Regions from separate parts of the Granulicatella sp. zg-ZJ genome, predicted to be linked through region 2. Evidence: riboswitches for the same ligand, from Rfam matches in the RefSeq annotation. Region 2 holds a riboswitch; the other holds the start of a gene.
What was found. A riboswitch is a leader RNA that binds a small molecule or an ion and turns the genes downstream of it on or off. The one in region 2 is predicted to bind nickel and cobalt.
Positions count from the first base shown of each region.

Region 1: it holds a riboswitch for nickel and cobalt, as region 2 does, so the genes downstream of both, GMA11_RS07025 (heavy metal translocating P-type ATPase) here and GMA11_RS01980 (heavy metal translocating P-type ATPase) in region 2, are expected to answer to the same signal.

Region 1 is NZ_WNJY01000023.1:1,432-18,323, forward strand. Features, by position in the region: partial or broken gene GMA11_RS09355 (YSIRK-type signal peptide-containing protein) at 1-409, opposite strand, end outside; gene GMA11_RS07025 (heavy metal translocating P-type ATPase) at 1,162-2,994, opposite strand; NiCo riboswitch at 3,053-3,172, opposite strand; gene GMA11_RS09200 (hypothetical protein) at 3,265-3,441, opposite strand; gene GMA11_RS09205 (hypothetical protein) at 3,480-3,677, opposite strand; gene GMA11_RS07035 (hypothetical protein) at 3,728-3,916, opposite strand; gene GMA11_RS07040 (hypothetical protein) at 4,005-4,163, opposite strand; gene GMA11_RS07045 (RidA family protein) at 4,276-4,653, opposite strand; gene GMA11_RS07050 (Rrf2 family transcriptional regulator) at 4,726-5,145, opposite strand; gene GMA11_RS07055 (MoaF N-terminal domain-containing protein) at 5,149-5,490, opposite strand; gene GMA11_RS07060 (Cna B-type domain-containing protein) at 5,690-10,330, opposite strand; gene GMA11_RS07065 (hypothetical protein) at 10,746-11,522, opposite strand; gene GMA11_RS09210 (hypothetical protein) at 11,976-12,710, opposite strand; gene GMA11_RS07075 (McrC family protein) at 12,707-14,017, opposite strand; gene GMA11_RS07080 (McrB family protein) at 14,033-16,892, opposite strand, start outside.
Region 2 is NZ_WNJY01000004.1:684-17,575, forward strand. Features, by position in the region: partial or broken gene GMA11_RS01945 (Cna B-type domain-containing protein) at 1-367, shown strand, start outside; gene GMA11_RS01950 (MoaF N-terminal domain-containing protein) at 567-908, shown strand; gene GMA11_RS01955 (Rrf2 family transcriptional regulator) at 912-1,331, shown strand; gene GMA11_RS01960 (RidA family protein) at 1,404-1,781, shown strand; gene GMA11_RS01965 (hypothetical protein) at 1,894-2,052, shown strand; gene GMA11_RS01970 (hypothetical protein) at 2,141-2,329, shown strand; gene GMA11_RS09160 (hypothetical protein) at 2,380-2,577, shown strand; gene GMA11_RS09165 (hypothetical protein) at 2,616-2,792, shown strand; NiCo riboswitch at 2,885-3,004, shown strand; gene GMA11_RS01980 (heavy metal translocating P-type ATPase) at 3,063-4,895, shown strand; gene GMA11_RS09465 (YSIRK-type signal peptide-containing protein) at 5,648-13,690, shown strand; gene GMA11_RS01990 (pneumococcal-type histidine triad protein) at 14,236-16,785, shown strand.

The sequences.
Region 1 (16,892 bases), on a different contig from region 2:
GAGAAATACCTAAACCATTAAAACGTAAATTATCTGTTCCAGCTGAAAAACCTTGTTTAGCAGCTTGTTCTTTTAAATGGTCGTAAACATTTTGACCATTTGACATTTTATCTTGTGAAATTGGTGTCACAGATTTATTTTTTACATCTACTTCATAGATAAGACCACTGTATTTTGGATTAGCATCTGCACGTCCCGATGCTTGTACATAGTAATAATCACCATTATTACTAAAACGTCCAATAGTTAATGCACCTCCTGTATCAAGCGTTGGTGTTTCTGCATGTGCAACAAGCACATTATTGTTGATTGAATCTCCTACTGCAAATAACGATGTCCCTAATAAAACAGAACACGTTCCAACTGTTAATTTACGAATAGAAAATCTTTGTCGCTTATTAAAAATCATATAACCTCCTAATAATTATCATATTTTATGTTTTTCTTTTTGTCATAACACTTCTTTATGAATATATTGTTTCTGTGTTTCTTTTTTGATGAGTATCTCCAATACCGTCTTGAACATTGACGACTATAAAGAATAATCCGTCTAATCAATCTATCTTTCAGTGTTACAACCAGTGTTTCTCATTTCTACAAATTAATATTCAGCCTTTATAAAAAATAAATTTTGTTATTCATTTGCACATAAAATCTTTTTTCATCATTATTCTCATACTTTTTTACAAATACTTTATATAGTGTATTTATAAGTCCAACAGTCAGTTTAAGAAACATCAAAAACTGTACACTCCTTTCTTTAGTGAATAATATGTGTTTGTCCATTTAAGTAGACTTTTACGGACAAGCAAAATGAGAAAATATGAAAAATAGATATATTATTTTCATGTGTTTATTTTCATAAAACTCTTTTTATTTTGTGAATTAGAAAGGCTAACGGTATACATACCCACCCCCATTATTCCATTATAAACATTTGTACAAAAATGTCTAGTTTTTTAGGATTTTTTTAATATTATTTCACTTACTTTTTCAAATAAAAATAAGTTTTAAACAAAAGTATCCGACGTAAACAAATGTTTACGTCGGATACTTTCTTAGATTTATATACTTTTTTATAAGTTTATCAAAAATCAATTTAGTCTATCTTTCCATTTTATAAATATACGTTTTCATACACTTGAAAAAACCATATCTATCTTATTTTTTCTGAAAACCTAGTAGACGTAATCCATTTAAAATGACGAGTATCGTTGACATTTCATGGAAAAAAACACCTTTCGTTAAATCTAGAATACCAAGCATATTTAATAAAATAAGTACTAAAATCACACTAATTGCAAAAGCAATATTGACTCTTGTAATACGCCCATACTTTTGACTCAGTTCATACAATAAAGCAATTTTTGATAAGTGATTTTGTGTAATGATAACATCACTAACATCCATGGCAATATCGGTACCACTCCCCATTGCAATGCTAACATCTGCATGAGCTAAAATTGGAGCATCGTTGATTCCATCTCCAATCATACCTACAACTTTCTCATCATGTTTATATTGTTGCATATATGTTACTTTATCCTCCGGCAAACACTCTGCATAAAACTTAGGTAATCCTAATGTATTCGCAACACTTTTTGCAGCGTGCTCTCTATCTCCAGTAAGCATAACAACATCTACAAGATGTGTTTTAAATACCTCTACCATTTCTTGAGCATCTTTTCGTACTGCATCAACCAACTCAAAATAACCAATGACTTCGTTATTTTCTGAAACAAATAATAATGTTCCTTGACTTTCTTTTTCTAAATAATGATGTGTATCTGTACAATCACGCATAAAACGCTTATTACCAATAGATAGTTGATTCATTTGTAAACCACAACCTGCAATCTCTTGAATGACTACATCTTGTGGTAATGTCGGATAAGACACATCTTTAAAATAAGTCATAATTGACTTTGCCAATGGATGTGATGACTGACTTTCCATAGACAGCACAAGTGGTAAAACCTCTGGTTTATCCAAATGATAATGATGTACTCGAAATTGACCTGTTGTTAATGTTCCCGTTTTATCACTAAATAAAGTCGTCATACGCATCATTTTTTCCAATGCATTCCCATTTTTGATTAAAATACCATTTTTAGCACCAAAACTCATCGCACTGAGCATAGCTGGAGTCATTGATGCAATAAGCGCACATGGACTTGCGACAGTCAATAAAATCATACCTCGATAAAAGGCGTCTGTAAAACTCAATCCTTGGATACACATTAAATAAGTAATAAAGAATACAACTGTTATCAATACACCTAGCACATACGTTTTTTGTATTTGATGAATACGTTTATCTAAATGACTTTTACTATTATTAGCTGTTTTAACTAAGGATACAATATGTGAAAATACACTATCATGACTTGTTTTTGTTGCGACGTAAACACTCGTATCTCCAATATTGATTGTTCCAGCAAATACATCATCACCAATTTCTTTATATACAGGAATGCTCTCTCCCGTTAATACACTTTCATTCACGAGCATCACTTTAGAAGCTGTTCCATCCAAAGCAATTTGCTCTCCTTTTTTAACAATCAATGTTTGTCCAATATCAATCTGATCAATATCTACAATTTCTGTCGTATCATCTTCCTTTAAAACCATTGCTTGTTTTGGAATATGTGTCATTAACGATTCCATTGTTTTCATTGATTTTTGATACACATAATCCTCTAACATTTCTGAACCAGAAAAAATAAATAATAAAATAGCCGCTTCGCTAAAATACCCAATAGAGATGGCACCACATGCCGATAATATCATTAGAAAATCAACATTTAATCTATGCTCTTCAACAATATCAGAAATAACATCTTTGACAATTTCATACCCTAATAATACGCTAGCAAGACATAACCACAACGGACTTCCTGATAGCTGTATCTGCTCACATAATAAACCGATACCTAGACTAATACTCCCTGCCACAAATAGTTTTCCTTCCTTTGTTTTTAGTAAATCAAACATATTTTTCCTCTCCTTTTTATTTGATAATACAAAAAAGAGCATACCCGTGGACAGTTCGTACTGTCTCACAGATATGCTCAGTTCATTTACTAAACATTTTTCTGCTGTCTAAACACTTATAGACCCGGCTACGTAAAGAGCCATTACTGCTCTTTACTGCTTGTTCAAAAAATAATTTATTTCTATACATATATAATAAAAGAAATGACATATTTTGTCAAGAAAAGTTTGAGAAAAAATTCACTTTTTTACCAAAAATTTTGTTCTTTTTTATTCTTCAGATAAAATAAATTGTTCTTCTTTTTTATCAAATGATAAAAGATATGCTTTTCCACTCTCAACAGTTAATGATACTTTAGAAGACCCCCTTGTTGTTGTGACATTTTTATAAATCACACCAGGTCTTGTGTATGAGTAAGTCACTTCAAGCACAACTGTTCTCGGCATAGCATAAATTAAATATTGACCACTCTCAAAAAAGATTGCTACTTCACCACTAACACATGTACATAAAAATCTTTTTGCGTAATAATTTGATTTCCTCTATTAAAAGAAATTTTTACCGCTCCTGGATGCTGAGATAGCCATTTTTGTTTAGAACTTTTATTCATTTTATAAGATACAACACTTAGAATACATCCTAAAATCACAATTCCTATAAAAACATATGCCATTGGACCCATTGAGAAAAAATCGTTAATAAATTCTTCTATAATATTTCCTCCTTTCTTTTTTATTTTTTAATCTCTTTTAACACATTTAGATGTGTCACAGAACTTTTTTCACCAGTTATCCGAAGATCATCAAGAAGTTGATAATATTTAAAATTTCCAAATAATGTTAAATCAAATTCTTCTTGATGACCGGCATCGTTTACATAAAGTGTCAAATGACTATCCTCTTTTTTTGCATATAGTGACACACTATCAAAGGCATAGCACTTTTTTGACCTTTCTCAAAAATACAAAAACTCGTATCATCAATCGCAATCTTCATATTTATCTGCCTTACTAATGAAACAAAAATAAGAAGAAATAAAATACCACTGAATAAGATAGCGGTTTTAAAACTAAAAAATAATCGAGAATAAAATAAACAATACCTATACCAATGACAGTCGCTACAAATTGCCAAATTAAAGCAAATGGACTGATACGATAGACTTTCATTCTACCCCTCCTTTACCTTTTATTATACCGCAAGCCTATAAAAATACGAATGCTTTCATGTTAAAAATCTGATTAAATCAAGGACAAACCAACATTGGTTTATCCCTGATGTCTATCCCACAACAGCAATGACTTCTATTTCTATTAGAGCATCCTTTGGTAAAGCTGCCACTTGATAAGCGGCTCTTGCAGGAAACGGTGCTGAAAAATAACTTGCATATACATCATTCATTTTTGTAAAATCAGCAATATCTTTTAATAAAACAGTTGTTTTCACAACATTTTTCATCGTTAATCCTGCCTCACTTAAAATAAACTGGATATTTTCTAATGATTGTTTTGTTTGTTCCTCAATCGTACTACCTGCAAATTCACCTGTTTCAACACAAATTGGTAGTTGACCAGAAACATAGACAGTGTTTCCTACTTGTATTGCTTGAGAATAAGGACCAATAGCTGCCGGTGCTTTAGCACTTTCTATTTTTTTCATATAATACCTCCATCATCAGTTTTGTTCATTTAATATATCATCAACACATGATGATAGCAACTTTACGAATAATTATATCAATTTATCTATCGCATTTTTCAAGTCAATTAAAAAAATCTCTTTCATCTTATTGAAGGCACTATTTTCTATTTCTCTATAAGTACTCGTAAGGACTGTTTGAATTGTATTACCCAACGGACACTCTTTATTCGTATTTTTATCAATTTCAAGTAATGATTCTTCATGAATTGCTTGAAAAATATCAAATAATGTGATGTCTTTAGAAGATTTTAAAAGTCTCGGTTTAGCACTACCTTGTTTTGTTTCAATCAAATTTGCTTTTTTTAATTGAGACATAATTTGTCTTACTAATGCTGGATTTGTATTGATACTTTCAGCAATATCTGTACTTGTGATACGTTTATCTTCACAAAATACTTCTATATACAAAAGTATGTGAATAGCATCAGATAATTTATGTGAATGTTTCATGTTTTAACCTACAATCGTCACATAACCTTTTTGCAGAAGTGTATCTCTACCTCCACGAACACTATTGTCTTCCCACGTTAGAAATGCAATCACTTCGTTATTATTCAAATCTAATAATTGAGATATTGTCATACCACTTTCTTCAATCCAGTTAATAAAATATTTCCCACTTTCCAATTCAATGGCTTCATAAGGATCTACTTCCTCTGAAGGACCACCGTCCTCAACCTCACCCACAGATGTCCATTTTAACTTACCTTCTTCTAAGTATTCCATAATGAAGTGAAACCCTGTCTCGTACTGTACATCTAATTTCTTTCCTTTTAACATTTCAAATAGTGTCATTATATTTCTCCTTTTGTTATTTTATAACTTACATGTATTTTAACATGTAAGTTATAAAATAATAATAAAAAGAATTATTTTTCATAAAGTTCTTTTTTATTTTTGATTAAATCACACAAATAAAATTATGTTATACTAAAATTTAAAAATAAAAAACCGATAACGAAGAACATTCCTCATTATCGGCTGATAAAATCACTTATTCTTTTTTATTTCTAAATGAGTATACTACTCCAGCAATAACAAATAGAACTAATGAGTAAATAGAAGAATCTATAGTTCCTGTTTTTGGCAAAATAGAATTTTTATTTTCTTCTATCAATACTTTACTTAAATTAGAAGAATTAGTAGGTACTATTGGTTCAACATATGTATTGGTTATTGTATAACCATTTTTTTGAGTTCCTTCGACATTAACGGTATATGTGTTGGCTCCTTTTGTTACTCGATTGTTCGCTTCACCAACTTCTTTCACGGTATAGATATTCGGTGTTGCTTGTTCTGGAGTATCTACGACTAATAAATTTGTAAAATCATGTTTCCATTGATTAGATTCGTTTAAGGTAACAGGAGCACCTATTGCTTCTCCATTTTTATATAACTGTACTTGTACACTACTTTCACTTACTTTTCCGACCCATACTTTTGTGACACTCACACTTGTTGTTCCTGGTTGTAGTGGTGTTGGTTTGATTGGCTCGACATAGGTATTGGTTATTGTATAACCATTTGCTTGCGTTCCTTCTGTATTAACCGTATATGTGTGGTCTCCTACTGTTACTCGATTGTTAGCTTCCCCAATTTCTTTCACAGTATAGATATTCGGTGTTGGTTGTTCTGGAGTATCTACGACTAATAAATCTGTAAACTCATATTTCCATTGATTAGATTCGTTTAAGGTAACAGGAGCACCCATTACTTCTCCATTTTTATATAACTGTACTTGTACACTATTTTCGCTGACGTTTCCACGCCACACTTTTGTGACACTTACAGTTGTTTTACCTGGTTGTAGTGGTGTTGGTTTGATTGGCTCAACATAGGTATTTATTATCGTATAGCCATTTGCTTGCGTTCCTTCTGTATTAACCGTATATGTGTGGTCTCCTACTGTCACTCGATTGTTAGCTTCACCAATTTCTTTCACTGTGTATACATTTGGTGTTACTTGTTCCGGAGTGTCTACAACGAACAAATCTGTAAACTCATATTTCCATTGATTAGATTCGTTTAAGGTGACAGGAGTACCCATTGCTTCTCCATTTTTATATAACTGTACTTGTACACTATTTTCGCTGACATTTCCACGCCACACTTTTGTAACACTAACTCTTGTTTTCTCTGGTACATACGTATTTGTAATCGTATTACCTAAAATGGTTTTCGTATAGTTTTCTGGAACATTCACTTCATCTACTGTATAGGTGTAAGCTACTCCACTATTATCTGTTGCTGGTAAGTCTCGCCATGTATGGCTTGTTGTACCTGAAGTCAATTCTACGACTTCACCATAAACGACTCCATTTTGATACAACTGTACTGAAATCGTTGGTTTTTCTGTTGGTCCATTCACCCAGACTTTGTTTACAGTGTATTCCGTTTTTCCTGGTACATACGTATTCGTGATGGTATTATCTACAACTGTTTTTTCATACCCTGCAGGAACGTTGACTTCATCTACTGTATAGGTGTAAGCTACTCCACTACTGTCTGTTGCTGGTAAGTCTTGCCATGTATGGTTCGTTGTACCTGAAGTCAATTCTACGGCTTTACCATAAACTGCTCCATTTTGATACAACTGTACTGAAATCGTTGGTTTTTCTGTTGGTCCATTCACCCAGACTTTGTTTACAGTGTATTCCGTTTTTCCTGGTACATACGTATTCGTGATAGTATTATCTACAACTGCTTTTTCATACCCTGCAGGAACGTTAACTTCATCTACTGTATAGGTGTAAGCTACTCCACTATTATCTGTTGCTGGTAAATCACGCCATGTATGGCTTGTTGTACCTGAAGTCAATTCTACGGCTTTACCATAAACTGCTCCATTTTGATACAACTGTACTGAAATCGTTGGTTTTTCTGTTGGTCCATTCACCCAGACTTTGTTTACAGTGTACTCCGTTTTTCCTGGTACATACGTATTGGTTATCGTATAGCCATTTTCTTGATTTCCTTCCACATTAACAGTATATGTATGGTCACCTACTGTTACTCGATTGTTCTCTTCCCCAACTTCTTTCACTGTGTATACATTTTCTAAATTTTCCGATTTATATTTTGGAAGCTTCATAAATGTATATGTCCAATTTCCATTTTCTGTTAATTGAACAGGGTTTCCTTCTGGATTACCATTTTTATACAATTGAACAGTAACACTCGTTTCTTTAACACGACTAGCCCATTGTTTTGTAACTTGAACTTGTATCTGTTTTTCCCATCCTGCATACGCATGCAATACATTTGGAGTGATAATATTGGTAATCGGTGTTGTTCCAGATGCAAATCGTAATGAAAAATCGAATGGATTGGCATCTCTATTTGCTACTATTTCTGCATCTGTTATTGGATTATTATCTTCTGTGCCATCTGCATGATGATTATACCAACCGACTAAAGCATACGTTGGACGTGTCGGTTGAGAAGTGTCATCCAATAATTTTAATTGTGGAATATCTGTCCAAGGATCAGTTGAACTATATATTGTATATAAAAACTCTTTTTCCGTCCCTGAATCAAAAGTTCCGCCATTTGCATGATAAATCATTTTAGCACGTTGTCCTAAAACAACTTGCTTAGTCATTGGGTTTAATACAAAATCCCACATTCCAACACTTGTATGATCTGAAAGTGGTGCAATCGGTTGAGTAGTGTCTTTACTTACATAATGTAATAACTTAGCATCTTCACTAGTCGCTTCATAAGCATTTGTATTTAATTTTTCATTTGCAAATTCATTATTATTCGCCCCTCTAGCAACAACATAACCAACGTGACGATTGGCATTTTCAATATATCCCGTAGCAATACCGGTAGCTATCAATTTAGGTGTTTCACTAATAGAAACATTAATCGGTTTCGTTAATGCACCCGTTAAAATAATCGAAGATTGCCCGTCTAAAACACGAACATCTCCACCTTGAATGGTTGCATTTGGCGTGATAATCACATCTTTTGCAGCGTAAATATTTTCGCCACTTAATTCTCCTTGTTTTAAGTGGTGTGAATTGCCAACAGACCAATCTCCTTTTGTATTGTTTTGTATAATGGCATTATCTACTTTTAAATACCCTGCATTATAGATACCGCCAACCATTTGGTAACCTACATTATTTGATATATTAACACCGCCTGTTAATGTTAAATTACCTTGATTATAAATAGCACCCGCATTATTGGAAGCCGTGCCGCCAGTTATAGAGCCTGATTCCATAAACACGGTATTACCTGGTCCTATAAACATGCCACCACCATATGACAAATTTCCCCATGTATAAGCTGCGTTGTTCATCAATCTCGTATTTTTCAAAGTTAAATCAACACCAGATACTTCATCTCGTTGATTTGAAATCGCAATAGCAGCACCTGATACATCTGCCATAAAATTACGAATAGTTGTATTTTCTATTTTAGCAGTAACGGTACTACCTGTATAAAATGAAATAGCTCCACCATATTTAGCAGTATATTTTCCTGCATTCCAAAATGCTCCACGACCTTCTAAAGTAGAATCGATTAAATTAAATGTTCCACTTCCAACAACTTGGATTAACCCACCTGCTTCTTTAACACGTGTGCCATCTCCTACAGACATAGTTGTATTGGAAATTGTCAAATGTGATCCTTCTGAAGTAATTGCTCCACCTGCAACACCAATTTCCCCTTTTCCCTCTAATAAAGTAAAATTAGAATGATGAACTTCAGCATGAGATACATTTTCAAATTTAATAGCTCCTCCAGTATTAAATGGACCAGCAACTTTAAATGTTGTTCCATAAATAACAACTTCACTATCAGTTGCTTCAATAGCTCCACCTTGATATCCACCTTTTGTTTGCCAATCATCATTGCTATTTTCTTCAAATACCGTAGTAGTTTTATCAGTTGAAGCTGCATCTTTATTAATATAAAGTTTAGATCCACCTTCTAGTTTGATCGCTCCACCTTCTCCATTTGAACCATTTGGTGAAGATCCTGATCTGTTATGACTAAAGCGTCCACCTACAATATTAATCGTACTCGTTCCAGCATAAATCGCTCCACCGTGAGGGGCTAAAATAGGATCACCCGGTTTTTCAACGACAGGGGTATCTTTTTTAGTTGTATTTTCTATAAATTCAACATTTTCTAAATTTAATGTTGCATGCTCCGCAAAAATAGCTCCACCACTATAACGTTGTTTATTTACAGTATCTATTATGTTCTTTTCAAATAATTGAGTCGTTCCTTTTTTTACAATGGTATTTTTTAGCGTTAATGTTGCACCATTAGTAACAAGAAATAAACGAGATTGATTATTCCCATTAAGACGAATATTTTCAAAAGTAACTTGTCCACCAGAAGCGATAAACATATTCTCTATCAAACCGTTTGTTGTTAATTCAACACCATCAGATGCTGTTATTTCAACTGTTTTTTGGGATAAATCAATAGAACGAGATATTTCGAAAGAAGAATTAATTAGAATATTATCGCTATTTGATTCCAATGCTTGAATAAGTTCATCTTGAGTATTAACAGTAACTGTTGTAGCATAAATCGTTTTCAAATTCATACAAAACAAGCAAGTGAAAAAAATCACAAATACTGAATGCCATTTTAAACTTTTTGTACTCATATTGTGCATACTCCTTTTATACTTTATTTTTTGATAAAAATTTGAATATATTATTACACATATTATACGACCAATCATCCGTAATTTGTCAAGGATTTATTCGGAAAAACTTTACAATTTATTGTCTAATTCATCATTTTGACATTTTTTTGAAATGTATCAACAATAGAAGTTATTCAGGGAATATGTTAATGTAGTAGAACGAATATTTTATTCTGTATTTTTTGTTTGTTTTAAAAATATCAGGTCTTAATAATATAAGTCTTAAAATTTATGAAAAAAGCAGCAAATACTGTATATTGTTAAAAGATTATAGAAATTTTATCTTATTGTGATTGTAGTGAGTATTCAAAAAAAGAAGTTCTATAATAAATATATGAATAAAGACTTGAAACTATAACTCAAGTATTTGATTTTAACTATTCAATTTTTCTATTTTGCTATTCCAAACTGGAATAGCAAGTAACACAATTACTAATATATAAACTATCTTATCTGCTATAGTATTATTAAGTAATTGCATATGATCTGTTGCCTTAATATTCGAATTAAACATATTAATAACTGCTGTAGAAAAACTAATCGCTAATGGTATAACTACAGATAAACCAATAACAGAAATAACATAATTTAACATCTTACTTACGTGATAACCAAAATCCTGATCTGGCTCGTTTAAGAGAATTCCCATAAAGAAATGATCTCCAAGACCGATAATTCTCGTCCAGCAACCTTCTGGCTGATTGCCCTCCTTACACAGATACACAAGGATATCGTCAATATAATTTTCATGTCTACAACTATCTAGGAAAGACATTTCTCTTGTTTTTTCAACTTCTTCATCAGCATCATAATAATGAAGCATCTCGATTTTATCCTCATAACGATTCGCTAAGCTTCTATCCTCATCTGCAAAGAAAAGGAAATCATCTTCAGCGACGGCTCCTACTCTAATAAAGGATCTTGTTTCTTTAGATGTTTCCCAAAAGCTTGCATTTCCGTCCTTTATTTGTGCTGCTGCAATTACTTCTAATGTCAATCCATCTTCACTATCATAGTAGCCGTAGGTAAGTACACCATTTGCTTTCTTTGCACCAGGGAAATCAACAAGAGCAGCCTTCGTTGTCTTTGTTATTGGTAATACACAAAAGTGTTGATAAAACGGTCTAAAACCTGTTTCTTTATAATTCATCTATTAGTCCTCCTTACTTGATATGTATACGCATATTAAATAGTCATTGTAAGAAGTCTCCTACTAAACGATCTTACTTTAAACCTAACCTCATTATCTCTTCGCAAACCTGGAGGAACTTTTCATATAATTCTCCATAATCTACATAAGTTTTATGTACTGCATAGAACACCGCAGTGTTCACCTTCTTATTACCAATCAAACTATATCGTAATGGTTTGATCTGAATTTTCTTTAAATGAGCATATCTTTCTTCCTCAATACACATGATGATATTTCCATTCTCAAAAAGGCAGTATATCGATACCACCCACCAATTCATATAAGGTGTCACACTTGAAGTACCTTGGCCATACTGTCCTTTAAAATCTGCCCATCACAAATCGGTCTTTCCTTAAAAACATAAGGAATCTTTAAACCTTGTGCTTTTTTTGATTCAGCATTTCTATCTGCCTACTCAACAAAATGTGTATATGTATTTTCAAAGGTCGTAGGAGAAACCATCTGACTCACTTCACTTGTATGGTTAGCCTGTCCAGATTTCTGAATTTCAAATGATACAAGGCGTTTCACTTCACCAATACACTCATCGATTGTTTCCAGATAATAGAACCACGTGCCATCTTTAGCTTCATCGCAGTGATAAGAGGTCTTTTGTGCCCAGTCAGAAGTAACATTGAATATCTTATACACTTCTTTCTCGACACTAATTCCGTATACCAACAATTCTAGAATGCCTACTGAAACGATATTCTTTTCTGCTGATACAGTTACCGGAATTAACTTAAGTGTATTTTTAATCCCATCAAACAGGTCATTAAGGCGAAGTGCTATCGTATCTACAACTGCAGCACCTTCTTCAAATGAGCCATTAGTCCATACGCCTCGTATACTATCTTCCTTTTCACCTCTACATCTGTAATATACAGGTCCAGAATAAAGATAGTCTTCACCTAAAACAAGATAGTTTCCGTCATCAGTTCTTTCAAAAAGATGTGAGTGTTTTTCAAAATCGATACCTTCATTAGTTCTGTTATAGCAATAATCTGCCGGCAAAAAGCTGTTCCTGTTCATAGGATATGTAGCTGTCACAAGACTGTACAATTGATCCGGCGTCATCTTTGATGTAGTTCCATTTGAGCTGACATAGTCATTGATGACTTCTATTACTTTTTCCTCGATTGTCATGACTCAATCACCTCCAGCTTATCTCTTAATTCTTCCAGCGTTTCTGGCATACGTGTCAGATCAACAAAATGCAGTCTGACTGTTGTTCCATCGCCAGATTCAAATTCTATATCAGAATAATCACGCATCTCATCATTTAATGGGTAGAGAAGCCAGATTTCTGATGTTTCATATTTCTTAGAGTAAGCATACATTTGATACATATCACTTTGAGAAATACCATAATTGGCGTGTTCACTATTGATGAGGCTTTTCCATTTGGTATCCATTATGACGATTCTATCACCACGCTTACAAACGATATCTGGTCTCAGCGCAAACTGGCGTCTTGGATCCATGAACAAATAATATCCTTTGTCCTGACTTGACACTTCCCAGCCTGCCGGTCCTAGCACCTTCTTTATTTGCTGCACTACATAACTTTCGTATACACTCTCCATTGGAAATAACAATGCCCTTGATGTATTCTTACCAGAGAATGTTGTAAATGATTTATTCATAAGAAATACCTTAGACCACTGCATAAGCATTTCATAGTCTTTCGTATTTCTATCAATTTTCACCTGTGAAAAATCCTTCGTATAATTCGTTGAAGGTTCCACCATTTCAAATGTTGTCAACAACTGTTTAATCTCTTTTGAGTTTTCAGTACTCGTTGTCAACTTCTGTAATTTAAGTAATGTCGCTTTGACAAGTTTATTCTCTGATCTATTTGGATGGAATTCATCATAGGCAACATAGAATCTTTCCCTATGCGCCATGTTTGTTTTTATGTGCTGGCTTGTAAGAAGTTTCCCTTTATAGAATTTGAGATTATCTTCTTGTCCAACATATGCAGATTTAATGCCACGCTTAACCAGCTGTCGTACTTCTTGCAGATACATATTTATAAAAATCTCATAGAGATTCATGCGATCCACTTTTAAACTAGAATCATTAAATACCTTACTAGGAAAATCCTTCATGCTTTTTAGCATCTTCAGGAATATTCTTTTTGTTTCCTTATTACCAGTGTCTTCTCCAGAATCAAAGCTAATCTTAGGAAGTATCTGTATCTGATAACCGCTATTCATCTGGATCAAACCTACATAATTCTTGATAGTTACGATATCACCAACATTACGTTTATAAGAAATGTGCATAAAATCCAATGCATCAGCATTTTTTTCATCTCCTGAGAATTCATGGATAAATTCCACAAGGTTATGGAAAGTCGCTGTATCAAGATATTTATATTTTTCATCATTTTCGAAATCAACATTTCCGGTAATAGTATCAAACTCTCTCACCTCTAGCAATTTATCCATTTATCTCACCACGCTTTATATAATCTGTTTGTAACTTTCAAGGTTATCAAATGCCTCACTGTTGATGGTGTATTTCTTGTCAGGAAGATCAACAACATCATCTGCATTGCCCTTGAATATACTTTTGACTTTAACCTCTTCGTCAAGAATGAACTTCGTTGAAGGATCTGTCTTTCCATTATCACCAAGGACCAACTGGATCTTCTGATAATCTTCATAGAAGTATTCCTGAAGAAGCGGAATAACAGAATTTTCGAAGATTGCCCTTAGGGTTTCTATTGTTGGATCTTTTGCAAGTTTTGTAAAGAACGCATGACCAATTGTATGTTCTCTATCATAGAGGAAAGTAATACGTTCATTAATCTTTTCAAGCATTTCTACAACATCAAGATCATCTACCTTGTCAGCACTAATATCTCTGAGTACATTCGCATCTGGCATCATCTCAACAAACTGAAATCTTCTACGAAGGGCAGTATCCATTAAAGCAATCGAACGATCTGCAGTATTCATTGTTCCAAGAATATATACATTAGACGGAACACTAAACAGATCTCCTGAATAAGACAGAACTGCCGCAGCCTGCTCATCCATTCCTTCTCTCTTAGTGTCTTCGATCAACGTAATCAATTCACCAAAAATCTTTGAGATATTTCCTCTATTGATCTCGTCGATAATAAACACATAATTCTTATTTGATGACACCTTATTATTTTGAACTAAATCACCAGATTCAAGCACAACTTTCGACACTTTAGCATTACGATCAATTTCATTACTCTCTGGCATAGTTACACCTTTACAAAATGCTTTAAAAACTCCATCTTGAATCGTATATCCTATGTCATCTCCAAAATTCAATACTGGTTTGATGCCTTCGATAAATTCCTCATATCCATAAGACTGATGGAAAGTAGTAAACGCCACTCTACCTGTATCCAGCAGTTCACGATAACGAATCATCACTTCGTCATAATCCATAGCTTTTACACTATCCAGATCAAGCTGATCACAAATAGCCACAGCGTAAATTGCAGTGCTGTATGTTTTACCTGTTCCTGGAGGGCCATACAGGATCATATTTTTATCGTATGCAATTACTGATTCTTCCTCCGTTGTAAGATCAATATGAGATAAATCCATTCCCTTTAATGCCTCCCCCAATTCGTTTCTAAGTTTCCAAGAGTATCTACGTTTACCCTTTTCTACTACATATCTCCCAACAAACGGAACTGTGTAATAGCGCTGACGACCTCCATCAACACAAAGTGGACAATTCGTCTTTCTATGTACTCTCTCACCAAAGATACGTCCCCAGTTATTATATGAACCAGCTGAACCTCCATAGATTTCAGCAAGATTAGCACATGTAGATTTCCCACCCAGTTCAAGTATCATCTTGAACATTTTTAGGCTATCTTTATTTGTAACATCCGGATTATTAAGCAATTCGGTCCACTTCTCTTTTGTGATTCCCGGATCATATTCTTCTAAACTTGGCCAGTATGTAACGTCGTCAGCTTTCTTGCCAATTAGTTCTAACCACATCTTTTTCAATTCTGGTAAAACACTCGATTTAATCTCGATACCAGATCCCATTGGACTCCACTGCTGGTCAGGAAGTGTAGTTTTAAGGTCATCCTGCATCAACATTGATTCTGTATCATAATCTTGAATCCAGTCATATTCTGTATCTATGTGATTAGATTTAACTCCTGCTTCAGCTTTTTCAGGATCGTAGTGATCTGCTTCATAAGCGCCTTTCACTACATATCCATGAGCAAGAATTCCTCTAGGTTTAGAACCTGTCTTAATCAAGAAAATCTCATCACCAACAGTAGGTTGCTTACTTGCACAAGTCCAAGACTCAACAAATTTGTTTCCAAGCTTTGTATCTTTACACCATGTTTTGTAGTTTGTCCAATTCCAGCTTGCAGGATTCCATGTTAACAGCCATGCACGGCCAGTTGATTGTGTAGAGAATTTTCCAATGACATGCTCGTAATATGGAATGATCTTCTTTACTGCGGCCATTACATCAGTGTCATATTGTTCGTTTGTTTTACCCTCTGCTGACTCAACATAAACACAAAGTTGAACCTTTCGAATTTCACCTAAATCAATCTTTGCTTTGATCTGATCTACCGAGTCTGTAATGATTGCTGGATTTCCCCACTCGTCACTTCCAGACACATAAACCATTCCATCTTCTTTCGGAATATCTAAATGAGAATGGTATAATGCCATCGTTTTCTTATCAGTGCCATCATTCTTTATTTCCAAACTAATGCGGTATCTTGTCATACCATTGTCTTTCTCAACAAACAAAGAAATACTAGTAGGATTAGCTGCGTAATCCTTATATTTTATCTGCGCCCAGAGATATTTTCTAGTCTTCGTGTTTGAGCCATCCAGCCAAGAAATAGGCAAACATTTATCCAAGCCGAACAATTGCTCGCAACTCGCTGCCATCTTTTTCATTTCAGCAACCGCTGCCTGTCCTTTTTCTTTAACCTTAAGTAGTCTATCCTTTTCTACTGGATCAACGCCGACTGCCTCTGGATTTGAATATGGAACTTCCTGGTTATTCCCCAAGTAATCCAATACTCCTTTGTAATCGATATCAATTGCTACCATTTTCTTTATCACCTCTTGGTACTGCTTCTCAACAAAGAAAAATAATTCTTCCATTGTCATTTGGAGACCGTTTATATCAAACTTATCTGACATACTTAATACCGTAGGATACATTTTATCAGGAAACTCATCCATCATTGAAAGTCGTCTTGAAGTAGAATCAACCGTTGAATCCGCTCTCAAATAATTCTGTATATGCTTTTCATTATCGGAATTAACCCACCATAGCACTCTAACA
Region 2 (16,892 bases):
TACCTTAAACGAATCTAATCAATGGAAACATGATTTTACAAATTTATTAGTCGTAGATACTCCAGAACAAGCAACACCGAATATCTATACCGTGAAAGAAGTTGGTGAAGCGAACAATCGAGTAACAAAAGGAGCCAACACATATACCGTTAATGTCGAAGGAACTCAAAAAAATGGTTATACAATAACCAATACATATGTTGAACCAATAGTACCTACTAATTCTTCTAATTTAAGTAAAGTATTGATAGAAGAAAATAAAAATTCTATTTTGCCAAAAACAGGAACTATAGATTCTTCTATTTACTCATTAGTTCTATTTGTTATTGCTGGAGTAGTATACTCATTTAGAAATAAAAAAGAATAAGTGATTTTATCAGCCGATAATGAGGAATGTTCTTCGTTATCGGTTTTTTATTTTTAAATTTTAGTATAACATAATTTTATTTGTGTGATTTAATCAAAAATAAAAAAGAACTTTATGAAAAATAATTCTTTTTATTATTATTTTATAACTTACATGTTAAAATACATGTAAGTTATAAAATAACAAAAGGAGAAATATAATGACACTATTTGAAATGTTAAAAGGAAAGAAATTAGATGTACAGTACGAGACAGGGTTTCACTTCATTATGGAATACTTAGAAGAAGGTAAGTTAAAATGGACATCTGTGGGTGAGGTTGAGGACGGTGGTCCTTCAGAGGAAGTAGATCCTTATGAAGCCATTGAATTGGAAAGTGGGAAATATTTTATTAACTGGATTGAAGAAAGTGGTATGACAATATCTCAATTATTAGATTTGAATAATAACGAAGTGATTGCATTTCTAACGTGGGAAGACAATAGTGTTCGTGGAGGTAGAGATACACTTCTGCAAAAAGGTTATGTGACGATTGTAGGTTAAAACATGAAACATTCACATAAATTATCTGATGCTATTCACATACTTTTGTATATAGAAGTATTTTGTGAAGATAAACGTATCACAAGTACAGATATTGCTGAAAGTATCAATACAAATCCAGCATTAGTAAGACAAATTATGTCTCAATTAAAAAAAGCAAATTTGATTGAAACAAAACAAGGTAGTGCTAAACCGAGACTTTTAAAATCTTCTAAAGACATCACATTATTTGATATTTTTCAAGCAATTCATGAAGAATCATTACTTGAAATTGATAAAAATACGAATAAAGAGTGTCCGTTGGGTAATACAATTCAAACAGTCCTTACGAGTACTTATAGAGAAATAGAAAATAGTGCCTTCAATAAGATGAAAGAGATTTTTTTAATTGACTTGAAAAATGCGATAGATAAATTGATATAATTATTCGTAAAGTTGCTATCATCATGTGTTGATGATATATTAAATGAACAAAACTGATGATGGAGGTATTATATGAAAAAAATAGAAAGTGCTAAAGCACCGGCAGCTATTGGTCCTTATTCTCAAGCAATACAAGTAGGAAACACTGTCTATGTTTCTGGTCAACTACCAATTTGTGTTGAAACAGGTGAATTTGCAGGTAGTACGATTGAGGAACAAACAAAACAATCATTAGAAAATATCCAGTTTATTTTAAGTGAGGCAGGATTAACGATGAAAAATGTTGTGAAAACAACTGTTTTATTAAAAGATATTGCTGATTTTACAAAAATGAATGATGTATATGCAAGTTATTTTTCAGCACCGTTTCCTGCAAGAGCCGCTTATCAAGTGGCAGCTTTACCAAAGGATGCTCTAATAGAAATAGAAGTCATTGCTGTTGTGGGATAGACATCAGGGATAAACCAATGTTGGTTTGTCCTTGATTTAATCAGATTTTTAACATGAAAGCATTCGTATTTTTATAGGCTTGCGGTATAATAAAAGGTAAAGGAGGGGTAGAATGAAAGTCTATCGTATCAGTCCATTTGCTTTAATTTGGCAATTTGTAGCGACTGTCATTGGTATAGGTATTGTTTATTTTATTCTCGATTATTTTTTAGTTTTAAAACCGCTATCTTATTCAGTGGTATTTTATTTCTTCTTATTTTTGTTTCATTAGTAAGGCAGATAAATATGAAGATTGCGATTGATGATACGAGTTTTTGTATTTTTGAGAAAGGTCAAAAAAGTGCTATGCCTTTGATAGTGTGTCACTATATGCAAAAAAAGAGGATAGTCATTTGACACTTTATGTAAACGATGCCGGTCATCAAGAAGAATTTGATTTAACATTATTTGGAAATTTTAAATATTATCAACTTCTTGATGATCTTCGGATAACTGGTGAAAAAAGTTCTGTGACACATCTAAATGTGTTAAAAGAGATTAAAAAATAAAAAAGAAAGGAGGAAATATTATAGAAGAATTTATTAACGATTTTTTCTCAATGGGTCCAATGGCATATGTTTTTATAGGAATTGTGATTTTAGGATGTATTCTAAGTGTTGTATCTTATAAAATGAATAAAAGTTCTAAACAAAAATGGCTATCTCAGCATCCAGGAGCGGTAAAAATTTCTTTTAATAGAGGAAATCAAATTATTACGCAAAAAGATTTTTATGTACATGTGTTAGTGGTGAAGTAGCAATCTTTTTTGAGAGTGGTCAATATTTAATTTATGCTATGCCGAGAACAGTTGTGCTTGAAGTGACTTACTCATACACAAGACCTGGTGTGATTTATAAAAATGTCACAACAACAAGGGGGTCTTCTAAAGTATCATTAACTGTTGAGAGTGGAAAAGCATATCTTTTATCATTTGATAAAAAAGAAGAACAATTTATTTTATCTGAAGAATAAAAAAGAACAAAATTTTTGGTAAAAAAGTGAATTTTTTCTCAAACTTTTCTTGACAAAATATGTCATTTCTTTTATTATATATGTATAGAAATAAATTATTTTTTGAACAAGCAGTAAAGAGCAGTAATGGCTCTTTACGTAGCCGGGTCTATAAGTGTTTAGACAGCAGAAAAATGTTTAGTAAATGAACTGAGCATATCTGTGAGACAGTACGAACTGTCCACGGGTATGCTCTTTTTTGTATTATCAAATAAAAAGGAGAGGAAAAATATGTTTGATTTACTAAAAACAAAGGAAGGAAAACTATTTGTGGCAGGGAGTATTAGTCTAGGTATCGGTTTATTATGTGAGCAGATACAGCTATCAGGAAGTCCGTTGTGGTTATGTCTTGCTAGCGTATTATTAGGGTATGAAATTGTCAAAGATGTTATTTCTGATATTGTTGAAGAGCATAGATTAAATGTTGATTTTCTAATGATATTATCGGCATGTGGTGCCATCTCTATTGGGTATTTTAGCGAAGCGGCTATTTTATTATTTATTTTTTCTGGTTCAGAAATGTTAGAGGATTATGTGTATCAAAAATCAATGAAAACAATGGAATCGTTAATGACACATATTCCAAAACAAGCAATGGTTTTAAAGGAAGATGATACGACAGAAATTGTAGATATTGATCAGATTGATATTGGACAAACATTGATTGTTAAAAAAGGAGAGCAAATTGCTTTGGATGGAACAGCTTCTAAAGTGATGCTCGTGAATGAAAGTGTATTAACGGGAGAGAGCATTCCTGTATATAAAGAAATTGGTGATGATGTATTTGCTGGAACAATCAATATTGGAGATACGAGTGTTTACGTCGCAACAAAAACAAGTCATGATAGTGTATTTTCACATATTGTATCCTTAGTTAAAACAGCTAATAATAGTAAAAGTCATTTAGATAAACGTATTCATCAAATACAAAAAACGTATGTGCTAGGTGTATTGATAACAGTTGTATTCTTTATTACTTATTTAATGTGTATCCAAGGATTGAGTTTTACAGACGCCTTTTATCGAGGTATGATTTTATTGACTGTCGCAAGTCCATGTGCGCTTATTGCATCAATGACTCCAGCTATGCTCAGTGCGATGAGTTTTGGTGCTAAAAATGGTATTTTAATCAAAAATGGGAATGCATTGGAAAAAATGATGCGTATGACGACTTTATTTAGTGATAAAACGGGAACATTAACAACAGGTCAATTTCGAGTACATCATTATCATTTGGATAAACCAGAGGTTTTACCACTTGTGCTGTCTATGGAAAGTCAGTCATCACATCCATTGGCAAAGTCAATTATGACTTATTTTAAAGATGTGTCTTATCCGACATTACCACAAGATGTAGTCATTCAAGAGATTGCAGGTTGTGGTTTACAAATGAATCAACTATCTATTGGTAATAAGCGTTTTATGCGTGATTGTACAGATACACATCATTATTTAGAAAAAGAAAGTCAAGGAACATTATTATTTGTTTCAGAAAATAACGAAGTCATTGGTTATTTTGAGTTGGTTGATGCAGTACGAAAAGATGCTCAAGAAATGGTAGAGGTATTTAAAACACATCTTGTAGATGTTGTTATGCTTACTGGAGATAGAGAGCACGCTGCAAAAAGTGTTGCGAATACATTAGGATTACCTAAGTTTTATGCAGAGTGTTTGCCGGAGGATAAAGTAACATATATGCAACAATATAAACATGATGAGAAAGTTGTAGGTATGATTGGAGATGGAATCAACGATGCTCCAATTTTAGCTCATGCAGATGTTAGCATTGCAATGGGGAGTGGTACCGATATTGCCATGGATGTTAGTGATGTTATCATTACACAAAATCACTTATCAAAAATTGCTTTATTGTATGAACTGAGTCAAAAGTATGGGCGTATTACAAGAGTCAATATTGCTTTTGCAATTAGTGTGATTTTAGTACTTATTTTATTAAATATGCTTGGTATTCTAGATTTAACGAAAGGTGTTTTTTTCCATGAAATGTCAACGATACTCGTCATTTTAAATGGATTACGTCTACTAGGTTTTCAGAAAAAATAAGATAGATATGGTTTTTTCAAGTGTATGAAAACGTATATTTATAAAATGGAAAGATAGACTAAATTGATTTTTGATAAACTTATAAAAAAGTATATAAATCTAAGAAAGTATCCGACGTAAACATTTGTTTACGTCGGATACTTTTGTTTAAAACTTATTTTTATTTGAAAAAGTAAGTGAAATAATATTAAAAAAATCCTAAAAAACTAGACTTTTACGGACAAGCAAAATGAGAAAATATGAAAAATAGATATATTATTTTCATGTGTTTATTTTCATAAAACTCTTTTTATTTTGTGAATTAGAAAGGCTAACGGTATACATACCCACCCCCATTATTCCATTATAAACATTTGTACAAAAATGTCTACTTAAATGGACAAACACATATTATTCACTAAAGAAAGGAGTGTACAGTTTTTGATGTTTCTTAAACTGACTGTTGGACTTATAAATACACTATATAAAGTATTTGTAAAAAAGTATGAGAATAATGATGAAAAAAGATTTTATGTGCAAATGAATAACAAAATTTATTTTTTATAAAGGCTGAATATTAATTTGTAGAAATGAGAAACACTGGTTGTAACACTGAAAGATAGATTGATTAGACGGATTATTCTTTATAGTCGTCAATGTTCAAGACGGTATTGGAGATACTCATCAAAAAAGAAACACAGAAACAATATATTCATAAAGAAGTGTTATGACAAAAAGAAAAACATAAAATATGATAATTATTAGGAGGTTATATGATTTTTAATAAGCGACAAAGATTTTCTATTCGTAAATTAACAGTTGGAACGTGTTCTGTTTTATTAGGGACATCGTTATTTGCAGTAGGAGATTCAATCAACAATAATGTGCTTGTTGCACATGCAGAAACACCAACGCTTGATACAGGAGGTGCATTAACTATTGGACGTTTTAGTAATAATGGTGATTATTACTATGTACAAGCATCGGGACGTGCAGATGCTAATCCAAAATACAGTGGTCTTATCTATGAAGTAGATGTAAAAAATAAATCTGTGACACCAATTTCACAAGATAAAATGTCAAATGGTCAAAATGTTTACGACCATTTAAAAGAACAAGCTGCTAAACAAGGTTTTTCAGCTGGAACAGATAATTTACGTTTTAATGGTTTAGGTATTTCTCAAGATGGACGATATGCTTATATGATCGGATTTATGGGTGATATCAATACAATGATCAATGGGCAGGCAAATCCAAATAGAACAAATATTGTTGGGGTATATCGCTATGATATTACTAAACACTATTGGGAATTTGTCAGCGATGCGTCTACCTGGGCAGATAAAGCGATTATGCGAACAAATTCATGGACAGCCGGTGCTGTCAATCCAGTAGATGGTAAATATTATTTTGGGATGCACACACGTGATTATGATCCATCTTTTAATAAAGTACAACCTGGAACAGAAGATGAATTTAAAAAAGCAACAAGAGACCATACATTTGATATTTATTTCCGTTTCTGGTCTTATGATCCAGCAACACAAAAAGTAGAACCAGTTGGATATGTTGATTCAACGCTTTTTAAAAGCAACTTATTTGACACTTTTGAACGCTTTTTCAGAGCTGGAAGTTGGGCTGTAGGTAGTGATATTTCCTTTGATAGTGAAGGGAATATGAGTTTATTATTGAATCAATTCAATACACCAGATTATTACATTTTAACAGTAAAAGCTGATCAAGTGGAAAAAGGTGCAGCTACACAAGATAATTACACAAAATTAGAAAGCTACTTATCTAAACGAGTACGTATTGTAGATGCAACATCTGGTGATAGTACAGGTGCAAATGATGCAACGTGGGCAATCGGAGGTATTGGTTTAACATCTGATGGTAAAATTTTTGCCAATAGTGGACGTCAAGTTGCTGTTGTGAATCCGGATAATGCAGCAGGTGAATATTTCTATAATCATAGCACAGATCCGTATTGGGGGGATGGTGCGTCTATTCCAATATTAACGGTAAAAGGAAATGTATATCGTGAATATTATATTGCTAATACAGAAGAAAAATTAGCTGGAGATATTGGAACGGTTGTTAATAATGAATTTATCGCTATTCTACCTGCACAAGTGACTATGGGTAGAGAGGATGTTGTAACAAATGAATTACTTTATACTCCATATACATCAACAGATGTTCCAGAATTTATTCGTTCAGTAGAAGGTAAAGTATATCGCTTAGTGAGAGAAAATGGTGTGCCTAAATTAAAAGATGGCTCAGCACCAGAATCTGGTAATGTCACAAAAACCGACCAAGTGATTAAATATCAATATGTGCTAGATGAAACGATTGATACACCACAAATTGCAACAATTAAATATGTTGATGAATTAGATAATGTTGTAGCACCACAATCATCTGTTGTTGGAAATACAGGTGCTGAGATTATGTATGACACAACACCAATGATTAATGTTTTAAAACAAAAAGGATATGAATTGGTAACAGATGGTTTTAAAGATCGTCCAACAGAAGACACAAATTATGATAAAATTCCAGATAAATTAGGAGAGGAAGGACAAGTCTTTAAGGTTGTTGTAAGACCTAAAGAAACGACTATTACACCTAACCCGGATAGTGAAACGAATAAAGTACCAAATCCTCATGATCCAACGGGTAATACACCGGTTAAACCTGGAGAATCTATTGTGATCACACCAACTCGAGAAAATCCGGATGAATCAATATGGCCAGTAACAGGTTTAGATGAATCTGATTTAATCAGTACAGTCGATCGTGTAATTAATTATGTATACGATGACGGTACACCAGTTATGGAAAATGGAGAACCAAAAACAGTAATTCAATCATTAACGTTTAAACGTACGGCTACAGTAAATCATGTGACAGGTGCGATTACTTATGGAGAATGGCAACCTGTTACAACAAACGAAATGCCGGAAGTGACAAGCCCTACGATTGACGGTTATACCCCAGATCAAGTAACGGTAAAAGCAGAAACAAACTTAAACGGTGAGTCAGATCCACAAGACGTGACGGTTGTTTATAAAAAACTTCCAGATCAAGCAGCAAAAATCAATTATGTTGAAGAAACGACAAATAAAATAGTTGCTGCCTCAGATTCGGTAAAAGGTAAAGCAAATGAGAAAATCAATTACGATACAGCTCCGAAAATTGAAGAATTGAAAAAACAAGGATATGTACTTGTCTCAGATGGCTTCACAAAAGATGATGGTCAAGTATACGATACAACAGAAGATAAATTAGCTGAAGATCCAAGCCAAGTCTTCACAGTAGTTGTAAAAGCATTGAAAAAACCAGTAACACCAGCAGAGCCTAAGCCAGAACCAAATACACCAGTTGAACCAAATGAACCAAATGGACCTCAATGGCCTGCAACAGTAGATCAATTAGACTTAACAAAAACAATTACACGTACAGTATCTTATGTCGATACAACAGGTAAACCAGTTGCTGAAACAAAAACAAATACGGTGACGTATGAACGTAGTGCAACCGTAAATATTGTTACTGGCGAAATAGAGTATACGCCTTGGATGCCAAAAAATGCTGATAAAACATTAGAGGGACAAGTGCTGCCAGTAGTTGAAGATCATGATATTGTTACAACAACAAATAATGGTACAATTGTTGACGCGAATACAACAACACAACCAGTTGAGACAACTGAAAATTCAAAAGATATTGTTGAAGTTGTTGTATATGCACCAAAAACACCAGAAGTCAAAGAAACTCAAGTAGCGGTTATTCGTTATATTGAAGAGGGTACCAATAAAACAGTTGCTGATCCAGATACAAAAACAGGGTTTGCAGGAGATAAAATTGACTATAGTACAGCATCAAAAATTAAAGAGTTGAAAAAACAAGGATATGATTTTGTATCTGATGATTTTACAACTGATGCTGGGCAAACATTTGATGATCAAAAAGATACGGTTGGACAAGATCCTACTCAAGTCTTTACAGTAGTTGTGAAAAAGAAAATATCCACAATCACACCAAAACCAGAAGATCCAACAAATAAAGTACCAAATCCGAATGATCCAACAACACCAGTTGAACCAGGTCAACCAATTGATCCAACACAACCAGACGGACCAAAATGGCCAGCAGGTGTAGCTGAAAAAGATTTAGTACGTACTATTACACGTAATATTACTTATGTATACAATGATGGTAAACCAGTTGAACAAGATAAAGCACCAACTGTAACACAAACATTGACATTCACAAGAACAGCAGAAGTAAATCATGTAACAGGTGAAGTGATTTATGGTGAATGGACACCAGTAACAACAGATACAATGGATAAAGTTGATTCACCTGAAATTACAGGGTATACACCACATTTACCAAGTGTCGATGCATTAACAAACTTGACTGGTGATTCTGATCCACAAGATGTTCAAGTTATTTATGTTCCAAATGAAGTAGTACAACATGCAACCATTACGTATAAAGATATAAATGATCCGAATAAACCAATTATTTTAGGTGATGTTGATAAAAGAAATGGTGCTACTGGTGCAACAAGTGATTACTCAACGAAATCACGTATTGATGAATATGTGAATCAAGGATACGAATTAGTTCAGGACGGTGTACCAACAAAACTTGTGTTTGATAATGAGAAAGATGAGTCTGATGCAAATCCAACACAAAAATTTGAAGTAACATTAAGACATAAATTAACACCAATTATGCCTGATCCAAATAATCCGGATAGTCCAATTCCAAATCCAAATGATCCAGAAGGAAATACACCGGTTGAACCAGGTCAACCAGTAAATCCAAATAATCCAGATGGACCAAAATGGCCAAATGAAGTAAAAGAACTTGTTAAGAAAGCAACACGTACAATTCGCTACCGTTATGCAGCAACACCGGATGATAATGCAGAAAAAGTATTTGAAGATGTTGTTCAAGAAGTTGTGTTTACACGTTCAATGACGATTGATAATGTGACTGGCGAAGTAACGTATGGTGAATGGACTGCTGTTAAATCAGAAGCTCCTGAAGTTACCTCAAAAGAAAAAGACGGTTATACATTTGATAAAGCAAGTGTTGAAGCTGAAACAGCAACAATTTCTCAAGATGGTGTCATTACTGGTCTTTCAGATAAGAAAGTTTTATATACACCAGTGGCTCCAACACAAGTAGGGACAGTAACTTTTAAAGTAAAAGATACTGGAGAAGTGAAACACACAGAAAATATTTCTGGTAAAGAAGGTGACCAATTTGGCTATGATCCTGCTGGAAAAATCAAAGAATATGAGCAACAAGGTTATACAGTAACGAATATTGGAGATAAAGATAAAAATCCATATTCTTCAGAAGGAACATTTGACGGTATTCCAGACAATTCACAAGACTTTGTTTATGAATTGGAACCACGTGTAGAACCAGTTAAACCAAATGATAATCCACCTGTACCAGGTCAACCAGTTAATCCAGAAAAACCAGACGGACCAAAATGGCCTGAAACAGTTAGTCAATTAGATTTAACGAAAACAATTACACGTACGGTATCTTATGTGGATGTAACAGGTAAAAAAGTTGCTGATACAAATACAAATACTGTGACGTATGAACGTACAGCTATGGTGAACTTAGTTACTGGTAAAGTCACTTATGGTGACTGGACAGCCAAAAATGGAGATTCAATATTAGAAGGAAATCCGTTACCAACGGTTGAAAATCATGATATTGTTGTAACAACAAATAATGGAACGGTTGTTGAATCAGACACAACAACAAAACCAGTTGAAACAACTATTGATACAAAAGATATTGTTGAAGTTGTTGTATACGCACCAAAAGCACCAGAAGAAAAAGACACACAAGTAGCAGTTATTCGCTATATTGAAGAGAATACAGAAAAAGCTGTTGCAGATCCAGATACGAAAACAGGGTTTGCAGGAGATAAAATTGAATATAGTACAGCTGAAAAAATTACTAAGTTAGAAAAACAAGGGTATGAATTTGTGTCTGATGACTTCACAAATGGTGGAGAAAAAGTATACGATAGTATAAAAGATAATGTAGGAGAATATCCAAGCCAAGTCTTTACTGTTGTGGTAAGACCAATTATTAAGACAATAACACCTAATACACCAGAAGGTGAAACACCAAAACCAGGTCAACCAGTTAATCCGGATGATCCAAATTCACCAAACTGGCCAGAAGATTTAAAAGATAAAGATCTTTCAACTATTAAAGTAGTTACTCGTGAAATTAGTTATGTGAATGATAAAGATGAAGAAGTTCATGAAAAATTTGTTGACGGAGTAACATTTGTACGTGAAATAAAAGTTAATCTTGTAACGGGTAATGTGACTTATGGTGACTGGAAAGCGGAAAATAATGATTCTGTTCTTGATGGGCAAAAATTACCAGTTGTGAATGGATATATTGTTACATCAGCTACAAATGGTGACAAAGATGTTGAACCAAATACAACTGAAAAATATGTACAAGTAACAGGAGATTCATCAAATATTGTTGAGAAAGTTGTTTATACACCAATTGGAAAATGGATTCCAGAAATCCCACAGGGTGTAGAACCAGTTGATCCAAATCCAACGGATGATAAAGATCCAAAAGATCCAGTAGATTATCCAAATAATCCAACAGATCCAACAAAACCAGGTGACCCAACAGACGAAACAATTCCTTATGTGCCAGGTTATACACCACAAGATCCAAGTGGAAATCCATTAACACCGAAAGATCCAACGGATCCAACGAAAGGTTATAATCCTCCACCAGTACCAGCAAATCCAAAGCAAGATACAAATATTCCTTATGTGAAGGATAAAGAAACAGTGGATCAAAAAGGTAGTGTTAAATTTATTGTTACGGGTACAAACGAAGAAAAACATAATGAACCATTAACAGGTAAAGAAGGCAAAAAATTTGGCTATGATCCTACTGAGAAAATTAAAGAATACGAACAACAAGGTTACACAGTAACGAACCGTGATAGTTATGATAAAGAGGATACTTTTGATAATATTCCGGATAATTCACAAGACTTTGTGTTTGTATTAACACCACGTATTGAGCCAGTTACACCAAATGGTGAGAAACCTGTACCAAATACACCGGTTGATCCAAATAAACCAGACGGACCAAAATGGCCAGATACAGTGAAAGATTTAGTGTTAACTAAAGAAGTGACACGTACGATTTCATACATTGATAACAAGGGACAAGAAGTAGCTAAGACATTCTCAACTACGGTTACATTTGAGCGTGAAGCGAAAGTGAATTTAGTTGATGGTAAAATTACTTATGGTGACTGGAAAGCTAAAAATAGTGACAGTACTCTTGAAGGTCAAACATTACCAGTAGTAGCAGGTCATCAAGCAACAACAGCAATACATAATAGTACAGTGGTTCATCCAGAATCCACTCAAGAAGATGTAGTTGTTGATGAGAATGCAACGAATATTACTGAAGTTGTTATCTACACACCTAATACAACACCAGCTGAAAAGGCATCTCAGTTGGCGATTATCAAGTATGTGGATGAAACAGGAACACTTGTAAAAGAGATTAAGAATTCAGTTGATACTGTTGTTGGTAAAGAGGACGAACCAATTAAGTACACAACAGATGCTAAGAAACAGGAACTTATCGATAAAGGCTATGAAATTGTAAAAGATGGCTTTACAATACCTGGAGGAAGAGTTTTTGATGGAGTCGAAGATGTTGTTGGAAAAGACCCAAGTCAAACATTTGAAGTAGTTGTTAGACCTAAATTCTCTACAATTACACCAAAACCAGAGGATCCAACAAATCCACTTCCAAATCCAAATGAACCTACAACACCAATTGAACCAGGTCAACCAATTGATCCAAAACAACCAAATGGACCAAAATGGCCAGCAGGTGTTACTGAAAAAGACTTGGTAAAACAAGTGACACGTATGATTAAATATGTGTATGAAGAAGATGGAAGAGAAGCGGATGCTACTCGTACAGAGACAGTAACCTTTACACGTGAAGCGACTGTTAACCATGTAACTGGCGAGATTGTTTACGGTGAGTGGAAAGTTAGCCATGAAGTTGATTCTGATAAGAATAAAGATGGTAAATGGAATGAGGAAGCATCAAAACTAATTAAAGGATACGTTGCTGATAAAGCTGTTGTGGAAGAAGAAACACCAACGGAAAATACTGCTGATAAAACAGTAGTTGTTACCTATAAAAAACTAGGTAGCTGGATTCCAAAATTACCAGACGGAGAAACACCAAAAGATCCAATCCCATATCCAAATGATCCAAATGGAGATCCAACTATTCCAGGTACTCCAGAGAATAGTGAAGAACCGATTCCATATGTTCCTGGATATACACCTGAAGATCCAGAAGGTAATCCGTTGAAACCAGTAGATCCAGAAAATCCGTCTAAAGGATATATTCCACCGAAATTGCCAATGAATCCAATTGAAAATATTGAAATTCCTTATAGACCAAATTCAGAAGAAGAAAAACCAAATATGCCAAAACCGGATAAACCAGCTCCGGAAAAACCAAAACCAGATATGCCAAAACCGGATAGACCAACTCCGGAAAAACCAAAACCAGATATGCCAAAACCAAACAAACCAACATCAGAAAATCCAAGTCCTAATAAACCAGCAAGTCAAAACTTGCCACATACAGGTGAACAAGGACAAGATACAATGTTCTACGGAGCGACTGTCTTTGGATTAGGTATGATGATTGCGGCATTGAGAAAACGATTGGAAGAAGAAACAGAATAACAGTGTTTTATTTGTCTGGAAAACACCCTAAGACATCATCTTAGGGTGTTTTTGGTGTTCTGTAACTCTATACCGAATGGTATTGATGTAATGAAAAGGTGATGAATGGTTAAAGCATTCACCATCTTTTTATATTTTTCTATCGTTGAGAATAGTCGTGTATAGTTACCATTGCTTTATTACACATCAACTCTTTAGGTAAAAAATAAGGGTTTAGTCCAATATGATGACATTACCATAATGCATAAAAATAGAGTGATATAAAAAGTGAAGTGTTTCATAGCTGATAAAAAAAGGGTTTCTAATAGATATTTATAAATGATATTGGGTATTTCCTGTTTTTAAGTCCATTTTTATTTAAAAACTTTAATTGACAAGAGGATTTCAGAATAAAGTATATATTGTTCTTGATGCATAAATTTATTTAAAATACATACTATTTTGCACAATAAACCTATTATGAAGCCATATAATAGAATTGACATCTTATGTAAAATCCTTTATTATACAAAATGTAACTATTACGATTTGTGAAAGGGAGAAAAATGAAGAGAAAACATATTATTATCGGAACAGTAGGAGCGGTTGCGTTAACAAGTGTGTGTGCTTTTGCGTTGTTGCAATCACAAACAAATAATGTAACGAAAATGGAGGCACCCGTATCCAATAAGCAAACAGAAAATACAAAAGACAAAACAGCATTATATGAAACAATTGCAAATCAAATTAAACAAAACAAACCAGTACCCGTTGTGGGTAGAGTTTTTGAAAATGGTTATTTATTAAAGCACGGTAATCATTATCACTTTGTTCATGGTAAAGTACCTGAGAATGCTATTTTTGAAAAAATGGTTGAAAAACAAGATTATTATGTGTTTGATCCAAAGGATATTGTAGAAGAAAATGAATTAGGGTATGTCGTACGTCATGGAGATCATTTCCACTTTATTCCAAAAGGCAGTGTGAATAACGGCACAACAATAGCACATCATGATGAGCACAAAGTAGACCATGAGCATGATGATTATGTATTTAGTCCAAGTGATGTTGTTGGTGAAACAGAAACCGGATATATTGTACGTCATGGAGATCATTTCCACTTTATTCCAAAAGGTAGTGTGAATAATGGTACAACAATAGCACATCATGATGAGCATGAAGCAGGCCATGACCATGAGCATGATGATTATGTGTTTAGTCCAAGTGATGTTGTTGGTGAAACAGAAACCGGATATATTGTACGTCACGGAGATCATTTCCACTTTATTCCAAAAGGCAGTGTGAATAACGGCACAACAATAGCACATCATGATGAGCATGAAGTAGCTCATGACCACGAACATGGTGTAAATGATATAGTGAATAAAGAGCATGAATCAGATAATACGCACGAAGGTCATGAATATCACGATGCAGATAATTCAATGCATGACGATAATGAACATCATAGTGAAGAAAATGAACATCATCAATTTGCATTTGATCCAAAAGATATTGTGAGTGAAGATGAAGAAGGATATGTTGTACGTCATGGAGATCATTTCCATTATGTTTACAAAAAAGATCTTCCGTCTGATTTTGTGAAACCTCATGAGGAAGAAAAAACAGAAGAACCAAAAACAGAAGAGCCAAAACCAGAAGAACCCACGAATTTGCCAGATGATTTAGAAGAAAAAATAAACTATATTATAGCGGCGTATGGTGTTCCAAGAGAAGCGATCAAAGTCCATAATGGATACTTTGTATTTAATGAACCGACACATGAATATGATCCATCCCATATTCATCCGTATGCTATTCCTATTAACAAATTAAAAGTACCTGTTATGACAGATGATAAAGAGGCAGATTTTGAAAATGAATGGTTATCTATTGCAGAACGAATGGGTATTTCTCCGGAGCAATTAGAAATTAAAGATGGCTATTTTGTTATTTCACATGGTGATCATAGTCACTATGTGAAAATTATGTCGGGTGGAGAAAAAGAATACTTCAAAAATAAATTGCCAGATATTGTTGGAGCCTTTGTTCGTGGTGATTTAGATAAAGATGTTGTTATCAATAAAGCACAAGATCTTGAAAAACAAGCAGAGGATACTTATAAAGATGATCCTAAGCAATTAAGACGTATTAAAACAGCTTTACGTCAATTTAAAGAAAAAGTTGCTTTAGGTGGTAATTCAACGCAAGGTTATTTAGACATGTTGACAGCTTTTGAAAAACAATATATTTCGTTAAATGAAGAAGAAGCGCTGTCCGAAGAAGATCAAGCATTGGCGCAAAAACATAGTGAGCTTGTTGATAAAATTAATCGATTGAATTTATCAAGATTTTCAATAACAAAAGAAAATCTGCTAGATAAACTTTATAAAATTAGTGAATCAAAAAATCTTCAACGATTAAATGATTTGGATATATATATCAATGGATTTAATGATTTGAGAGCAAGACCTGGTATTACTGGGTTACAATTTTTAGATTATTTATTAGCTCATGTGGACGATAGAGAATTGTCTTATGATACAAGAGAATTTGTGTCAGATGCGATTTATGAATCTTATGAAGCAAGTATTATGAATCGCAAATCTATTTTCTCTATTTTCCATTTGATTGCAGACGCTAAAGATGCAATCCGTTTGTCTCATGAAACACCCGCAGAAACAAATAATACAACAACGGGTCCAAAATATGCAAGATTAGACGAACCATTTGAGTGGAGAGTGCCGTCTGTTCGAGAAGATGCGAAACGTTTTGTAGAAGATGTTAGAGGGTTGATTGGACCAACTGATCCAACACCAACACCGTCAAACTTCAAAGAAAAACCTGTTTCTGATACACCAAAGGAAGATATGGTAGTGAATAGTGTAGAAGATGATACTACAGGTAATGCGGTAAGTGAAGAACCAAAATCTAATGAAGAAGTATCGACGTCTGAAATGTCAGAAATGTCTTCAGAAACAGAAGAAAAAGAATCAAGTGATGCTGCATTGGAAACGAACAATGAAGAAACAACATCTGATGATAGTGATGTGGTGCGTATTGTCAATCCGAATTCAGAAGAAGTAGAGGAAAATTCGACTGAAGATCATCACTAAAAAATGAAGTAAGTGACGAGGTGAACCAACTATGGATGGTTCACCTCGTTTTGCGTTTCTATGTCAAATGACGCTAGAGGAGAGGAATAGAATAGTATTAGCTACCC